3 regions of the Arthrobacter sp. P4_H3 genome follow, and region 1 is predicted to be linked to each of the others. Evidence: riboswitches for the same ligand, from Rfam matches in the RefSeq annotation. Region 1 holds a riboswitch; each other region holds the start of a gene.
What was found. Region 1 has a riboswitch for thiamine pyrophosphate ahead of AC1DRE_RS10275 (ECF transporter S component). Riboswitches for the same ligand answer to the same signal wherever they lie in the genome.

Region 1 (2,192 bases):
GCGTGGATCTTCCAGGTGCTCACCGTGCCGGTGTCCGCGCACATGGTGGGCAGGGCCGGCTACCGCACCAAGCACCTGCACAGGGAACTCCTCACCACGGACGAGCTGGAAGCCGTGGTGCAGAAAGCCGCCGACAAACGTGACGCGGACGACGACGAAGCAAGCGGCCGGGCCTAACTTCCCATGGAGTTTTTGTCCAGATAACGCGACTTCGAGCCCGCTCATCGGCCATTATCTGGACAAAAATTCCAATAAGGGTGTGGGCTAGACGATGTCCTGGCTCTTGGCGAAGCGGGTGATGGCACGCTGGGTGCCGCGGTTGGCCAAAACCTGGATGATCGCGCTGACGGCTGCCGAAATCAGGGCAAAGGTCAGGGCGCTGCGCAGGGTGGTGGGAACGTCATCCTTGTCGCCTTTGGGCGGCTTCCTGCCGGTGACCTTTTCCCAGATGACGTCAACGGCCTTGGTGCCGGCGAATCCGGCCAGCAGGCTCACTCCGGTTCCAAGCAGCTTGATGAAAAGACTCATTCCAGGTACTCCTAAGACGGCGGAAACAGGGCTTCCCCTAGCCTAGCCCCCTCGGTGCGCGGAGCATGGTCAGCCTTCCCCCGGAACAAGGCGGCGGGCCACCCGATTGTGACAACTTCCCCCGGGATTTCGCGGGCTCCCGGGTGTAAACTGATCAACGCCCACAAGGGCGATTTGATACGACAGGGGAGCGTCGCCGTCGGGCATCACTGGAGCAGTCCAGGGGAACCGGAGGCGGGCGCTGAGAGTGCGGACAGCCGCAGACCCTCGAACCTGATCCGGTTAGTACCGGCGCAAGGGAGTCGAGTTCTCAGAGTGTCCGGCAGCAGGCGGCGGAAGCCGCGGTCCGGCCGGGAAGCACTCTCCCCTCCTGTACCTCAGGAGGAAGACATGACTGATATTTCTGCAAAGCAGACGTTGCACCACGGCAAGAAGAGCTGGCGCGTGGTGGACATTGTTGTTGCCGCGTTGATCGCCGTGGCCGGCGGCGTTATTTTCTGGGCATGGTCCCAGGGTGCCGCCGCTGTTTCACCGCCCATCAACGCCGTTTACCCGCCGCTGACCGGCCTCATCGCCGGCGGCTGGATGATTCCCGCCGTCCTAGGCATGCTGATCATCCGCAAGCCGGGCGCTGCCATCTTCTGCGAAACCGTGGCTGCCACCGGGGAACTGATCATGGGCTCGCAGTACGGTGCGTCCGTGCTGTTCTCCGGCTTCGTCCAGGGCCTTGGCGCGGAAATCATTTTCGCCGTGTTCGTCTACAAGAAGTTCAATCTGCCCGTTTCGCTGCTGGCCGGCGCCGCTGCAGGCTTCTTCTGCGGACTGAACGATGCGTTCGCGCCGTGGGGCTGGAACATCGCGTACGCTGCCGGTGACAAGCTGGCCTACATCATCTTCACCGCCATCTCGGGCGCCATCATCGCCGGGGGGCTGTCCTGGATCGCCACGCGCGGCCTGGCCAGGACAGGTGTGCTGAGCTCCTTCGCCTCCCGCAAGGCAGCCACGGAGCCCGTCTTCTCCTGATGACGGCACACTGCTCATGACGTTTACCGACAGCGTCCGCCCCGCAGCGGTCACGGCGCGGGGCTGGGGCTGGCGGCACGCCGGCCGGTCCCAGCCGGCAGTCCATGGCCTCGACCTGGACATTCAGCCGGGCGAACGCGTACTGCTCCTCGGCCCCTCCGGCGCGGGCAAGTCCACGTTGCTGCATGCCCTTGCCGGAGTGCTCGGTGACAGCGACGCCGGCGCCCACCACGGGGGCACCCCGGACGCCGAGGACTCCGACGAGACGGGCGCCCTGCTGATCGACGGCGCCCCGCCGCGCGCCCAGCGCGGGCGGGCGGGGCTGATGCAGCAGGACCCGGAGACGCAGGTGGTCCTCTCCCGTTTGGGGGACGACGTCGCCTTCGGCGCCGAAAACCTGTCCGTACCGCGCGGGGACATCTGGAAGCGTGTGGGGGAGGCGCTCGACGACGTCGGGCTGGCCCACCTGCCGCTGGACCATCCGACGTCGGCCCTGTCCGGCGGCCAGAAGCAGCGTCTGGCGCTGGCCGGCATCCTCGCCATGCGCCCGGGACTGTTGCTCCTGGACGAACCCACGGCCAACCTCGACCCCGCCGGTGTGCTGGAGGTCCGCGACGCCGTGGGCCGGTGCCTGGACAAAA
Region 2 (2,192 bases), on a different contig from region 1:
GCACCTGCGCGTCGCGGAGCAGCTGGTAGACGCCGCCGGCTGAAACGGCGGTTTCGGCAGGTGCCGCCGGTTCAGTGCCGGTGCCTTCAACGTCCGCAGCGGCGAGGGCGTCTTCGCGCTGCGTCGCCCCGATCACCACCGTTCCGTCCTGCCGGGGAACGATGTAGACGGGGATTCCGTGGACCATGCCGCGGACAGTTGATGTCACCAGCGGCTGCAGGTAAGCGGGAACACGCAGGCGCAGGATGTCACCGTACACCGGGCGGAGCGGCAGCCTCAGGCCTGGTGGCAGCCCGCCCAGTGCCGCAGACCCCAGCCCGTTGGCAACGATGGTCTCCCCGGCGTTCACGGTGCCTCCCCCGGCCAGGCCGACCCCGCTGACCCGCCCGTCCTCCCAGAGCAGGCCGGCGGCCCGCTCATGCACGGCGGTACCTGCCAGGGACTCTGCGATCAGGGCGAGGAGCCGGCGGGGATCCACCTGGTGGTCGGCCGGAATGTCGAAGGCGCAGGAGATCCCGGGGCTCAGCAGCGGCTCGCGGGCCCGTGCTTCCCTGACGGTCAGCGGTTCCACTGTGAGGCCGCTTGCCTGCTGGACTCCCCGCAGGTCGGCAAGCGCCCGGCGGTCGGCGGCGTCGGCCCCGACGGCGAGGGTCGACGTCGTGAGGTAGCCGGTGCCGGCGGCTCCGGCGCCGGTATCCTGCGCCTCGAGGCCTGCGGCGAAGGCGGGCCACAGCCCCGAGGAGTGGAGCATGAGTTCCAGGAGCTGTTCCTCCTGGTAATGGAGTTCGCTCACGGGCGCCAGCATGCCGGCGGCGGCCCAACTGGCGCCAGTACCCGGTGCGTCGTCGATGAGCACCACGGACCTGCCGGACTGCCGGGCTTCCCAGGCGATGCCGTGGCCGATGACCCCTCCGCCGATGACGGCGACGTCGGCGTTGATTTCCCGGGCGCGTGCGGCGGGAAGGCCTGCTGCGGGTTGCGGGTTCATTGTCATCCTTCCCTACGCCGGTACTAACCGGATCAGGTCAAGCGGTCGGCTCTGACGCCCTCTCAGCCCTGCAGCTTTGTGACAGCTGCGGCGGGCTCCCGCGGTACCACCCCAGTTTAGAGGAACTAGGCTGGTGACATGACCGAGCACGCCGTCCTCACCAGCGCCCGCCTGTACCTCTGCACCGATGCCCGCACCGACCGGGGCGATTTCGGGGACTTCGTCGATGCCGCCTATGCCGGCGGCGTTGACATCATCCAGCTCCGGGACAAGAACCTGGAGGCCGCCGAAGAGCTCGAGCTGCTTGAAGTGCTGGAGGCTGCGGCACGCCGCCACGGCCGGCTGTGGTCGGTCAACGACCGCGCCGACATCGCCTCGCTCGCCGGCGCCCCGGTTCTCCACATCGGGCAGAAGGACCTTCCCCTGGCTTCGGCCCGGAAATTCCTCGGCGATGACGCCGTGATCGGCCTGTCAACCCACAGCCCGGAGCAGATCGACGCCGCCATCGCCGACTCTGCCGGTCCCGGCGGACTGGACTACTTCTGCGTGGGGCCGGTGTGGGCCACTCCCACCAAGCCGGGCCGGGCCGCCGTCGGCCTCGACCTGGTCCGCTACGCGGCCAGTGCCATCGGCAAAACAACAGGCAAAACAGCTGACCGCGCGGATGGAGCGACCGCTGGCGGTTCGCCGCTGCCGTGGTTCGCCATCGGCGGCATCGACCTGGGCAGCGTTGAACAAGTCGTGGCTGCCGGAGCGCAGCGCATCGTGGTGGTCCGCGCCATTACCGAGGCAGACGACCCGGCCGCAGCGGCCAAGTCGCTGTTGGAGGCGCTCGACGCCGGCCAGCAGGACGTCTAGCCGGTCAGGCCGAGCTGCGTCATACGCCGTGAATGGTTCCGCGCCAGGCCGGAGATCAGCCCGCTGACCAGCTCTTTCGCTGTGGCGTTGTCCTCGCCGCCGATCAGGCTTGCCAGGAAGGCGTGCTCGTAGCTGACGCGCTGTGCCTGGGTCAATGCTTCGCCCAGCAGCCGCCTGCCCCAGAGCGCAAGTCTCGACGCGAGCCTGGGGTCATCGGCCAGGGCGCTTTTGAGCCGTTCGCGAAGGACCTCGGTGGTCTCTTCGGAGTCCTGGATCTGTTCTATGAGTTCGCGCGTGGCGGAATCCACATACTGCGAGATGGCCCGGTAAAAGTCGGCTGAGACCG
Region 3 (2,192 bases), on a different contig from region 1:
GGCAACCTCGAGGAAACCGTCACCAAGAACAACCTGGAAGCGGCCGAGGAAGTCGTTCGGCAGCTCCGGCTCCGCGACATCGGCGGCATCATCGTCATCGACTTCATCGACATGGTGCTCGAATCCAACCGCGACCTCGTGCTCCGCCGCATGGTGGAGTGCCTCGGCCGCGACCGGACCAAGCACCAGGTGGCCGAGGTGACCTCGCTGGGCCTCGTGCAGATGACCCGTAAGCGGATGGGCACCGGGCTGCTGGAAGTCTTCGGCGAGCAGTGTGAAGCCTGCGCCGGCCGCGGCATCGTCACCCACGACGAGCCCGTGGAACACCGCCGCGCCAACGTTGTGGCCGCCGAGCATCACGTACCGCGGACGGAGAGCCAGCCGGCCCCGCGGACGGAGCGCAAGAGCCGCCGCCGCGGCAAGGGCGGTCAGGCTCCCGAGGCCGCTCCGCTGACGCCGGCCGCGGTCCATCACGAGCCCACCGATGCCGAGCGCCACGCCAAGGCCGAAGCTACCCGCGCTGCGCTGGCCAACATCGCCGCCGCGGCGCACGCCGCCCACCTGCACGACGCCGAGGCCGGCCATGCCGCCCCGGCGGCTGCCGCTGCCCAGGCGGCAGGGCAGGCACACGCTGTCCAGTCAACGCCGGCGCAGTCCGCTCCCGCCACGGCGCGGCCCGCCAAGGTGTCCGACGCCGAGGCGGCTGCCGCGGGGCGGCCGGCCGCGGTCCTGACTTTCGGCGGCGAAAAGGTTGCGCTTCCGTTCGTTGAGCACGCAGGGGAATCGCCGGCCACCGGTGCGGCCCTGACCCTCGACCGCCTGGCCGAGGCGTTCGCGCACCTTGGCGAGCCTGCAGCGGCTGAGCGCGCCGCGGCACCGGCTGAGCAGCCTGTTCCGGCGGTCCAGGCCCCGGCAGCCCGGGTTCCGGAAACGCGGGCCCCGGCAGCAGCCCAGGCTGCTGAAGCCGACTACACGGACCACACTGCGGTGCAGGGCCGGGCGCGCCGTCCGCGCCGCAACCGGAGTGCCAGCCGTGCCCAGGGCGCAGCGAACGAAACGTCCGTGGAACATCACGAGACCGCTCCGGTAGCCGCGGCAGGGCACTCCCATGAGGCGAAGGCACCGGAACCGGCACAGAAGGATGCGCGGGCAAAGGCTCCGGCCAGCGAACCGATCATCCTCGGCGTGGGAGTCCCGGCCTCCGAGCTCTGATCCCACCAGCCGACTGACACCGCGGGTGCGGTCCGAACCGGGCGTAGTAATACGCCGGATTCGGGCCGTACCCGCGAGTCCGTTAAAGGAAAACGGCTAGGCTAGGGGACTGACACGGGGTGCCGCGCACAGGGCCGGCTGAGATCCACACCCGTTGAACCTGTCCGGCTAGCACCGGCGAAGGGATGTCTCCTTTGTCTTCATCATTCCTGCCCACCCCTGCCTCCACCACGGAGGCCGGATCCACCCTGGACACCGGCCTGCGCGCTACCCCGCGGGTGCTGGCCATCGCCGGATCGGACCCGTCCGGAGGGGCGGGGATCCAGGCGGACCTCAAGAGCATTGCCGCCAACGGCGGCTACGGCATGGCCGCCATTACCGCCCTGACGGCACAGAACACCCACGGTGTCCGGGCCGTCCACGTTCCGCCGGCGGACTTCCTGACCGCCCAGCTTGAGGCCATCAGCGATGACATCAGCATCGACGCCGTCAAGATCGGCATGCTGGGTGACTCCGCGGTGATTGCCGCCGTCCGCAACTGGCTGGCAAAGTCCCGTCCCGGCGTCGTGGTTCTGGACCCTGTCATGGTGGCCACCAGCGGTGACCGGCTCCTGCAGGAGGCCGCCGAAGCGGAACTGCGTGAACTCCTCCCACTGGCCGACCTGATCACGCCGAACCTCGCAGAACTCGCGATGCTCCTCAACGAGCCCCTCGCGGGCGACTGGGAGGCGGCACTGGCCCAGGGCAAACGGCTTGCCGCCCAGGCCGGCACCACCGTGCTGGTTAAAGGCGGACATCTCGACGGCGGGGAATGCCCGGACGCGCTCGTCAACACCGAAGGGCTGCTGGCCCAGGATGTGGTGGTGGTCGACGGTGACCGGATCGCCACCCGGAACAGCCATGGGACCGGTTGCTCCCTGTCTTCCGCCATGGCCACCGTGCAGGCAAGGCTGGGGGACTGGGAGGCGTCCTTGCGGGCT

Region 2: another riboswitch for thiamine pyrophosphate. It lies ahead of thiO (glycine oxidase ThiO); the one in region 1 lies ahead of AC1DRE_RS10275 (ECF transporter S component).
Region 3: another riboswitch for thiamine pyrophosphate. It lies ahead of thiD (bifunctional hydroxymethylpyrimidine kinase/phosphomethylpyrimidine kinase); the one in region 1 lies ahead of AC1DRE_RS10275 (ECF transporter S component).

What each region holds. Positions count from the first base shown of each region.
Region 1 covers NZ_JBFUKK010000005.1:456,486-458,677, reverse strand. Annotated here, with positions in the region: gene mnhG (monovalent cation/H(+) antiporter subunit G) at 1-177, shown strand, start outside; gene AC1DRE_RS10280 (DUF4235 domain-containing protein) at 265-528, opposite strand; TPP riboswitch at 703-846, shown strand; gene AC1DRE_RS10275 (ECF transporter S component) at 919-1,551, shown strand; gene AC1DRE_RS10270 (ABC transporter ATP-binding protein) at 1,568-2,192, shown strand, end outside.
Region 2 covers NZ_JBFUKK010000002.1:26,773-28,964, reverse strand. Annotated here, with positions in the region: gene thiO (glycine oxidase ThiO) at 1-994, opposite strand, end outside; TPP riboswitch at 981-1,100, opposite strand; gene thiE (thiamine phosphate synthase) at 1,127-1,846, shown strand; gene AC1DRE_RS03505 (ferritin-like domain-containing protein) at 1,843-2,192, opposite strand, start outside.
Region 3 covers NZ_JBFUKK010000001.1:640,896-643,087, reverse strand. Annotated here, with positions in the region: gene AC1DRE_RS02960 (Rne/Rng family ribonuclease) at 1-1,212, shown strand, start outside; TPP riboswitch at 1,318-1,415, shown strand; gene thiD (bifunctional hydroxymethylpyrimidine kinase/phosphomethylpyrimidine kinase) at 1,398-2,192, shown strand, end outside.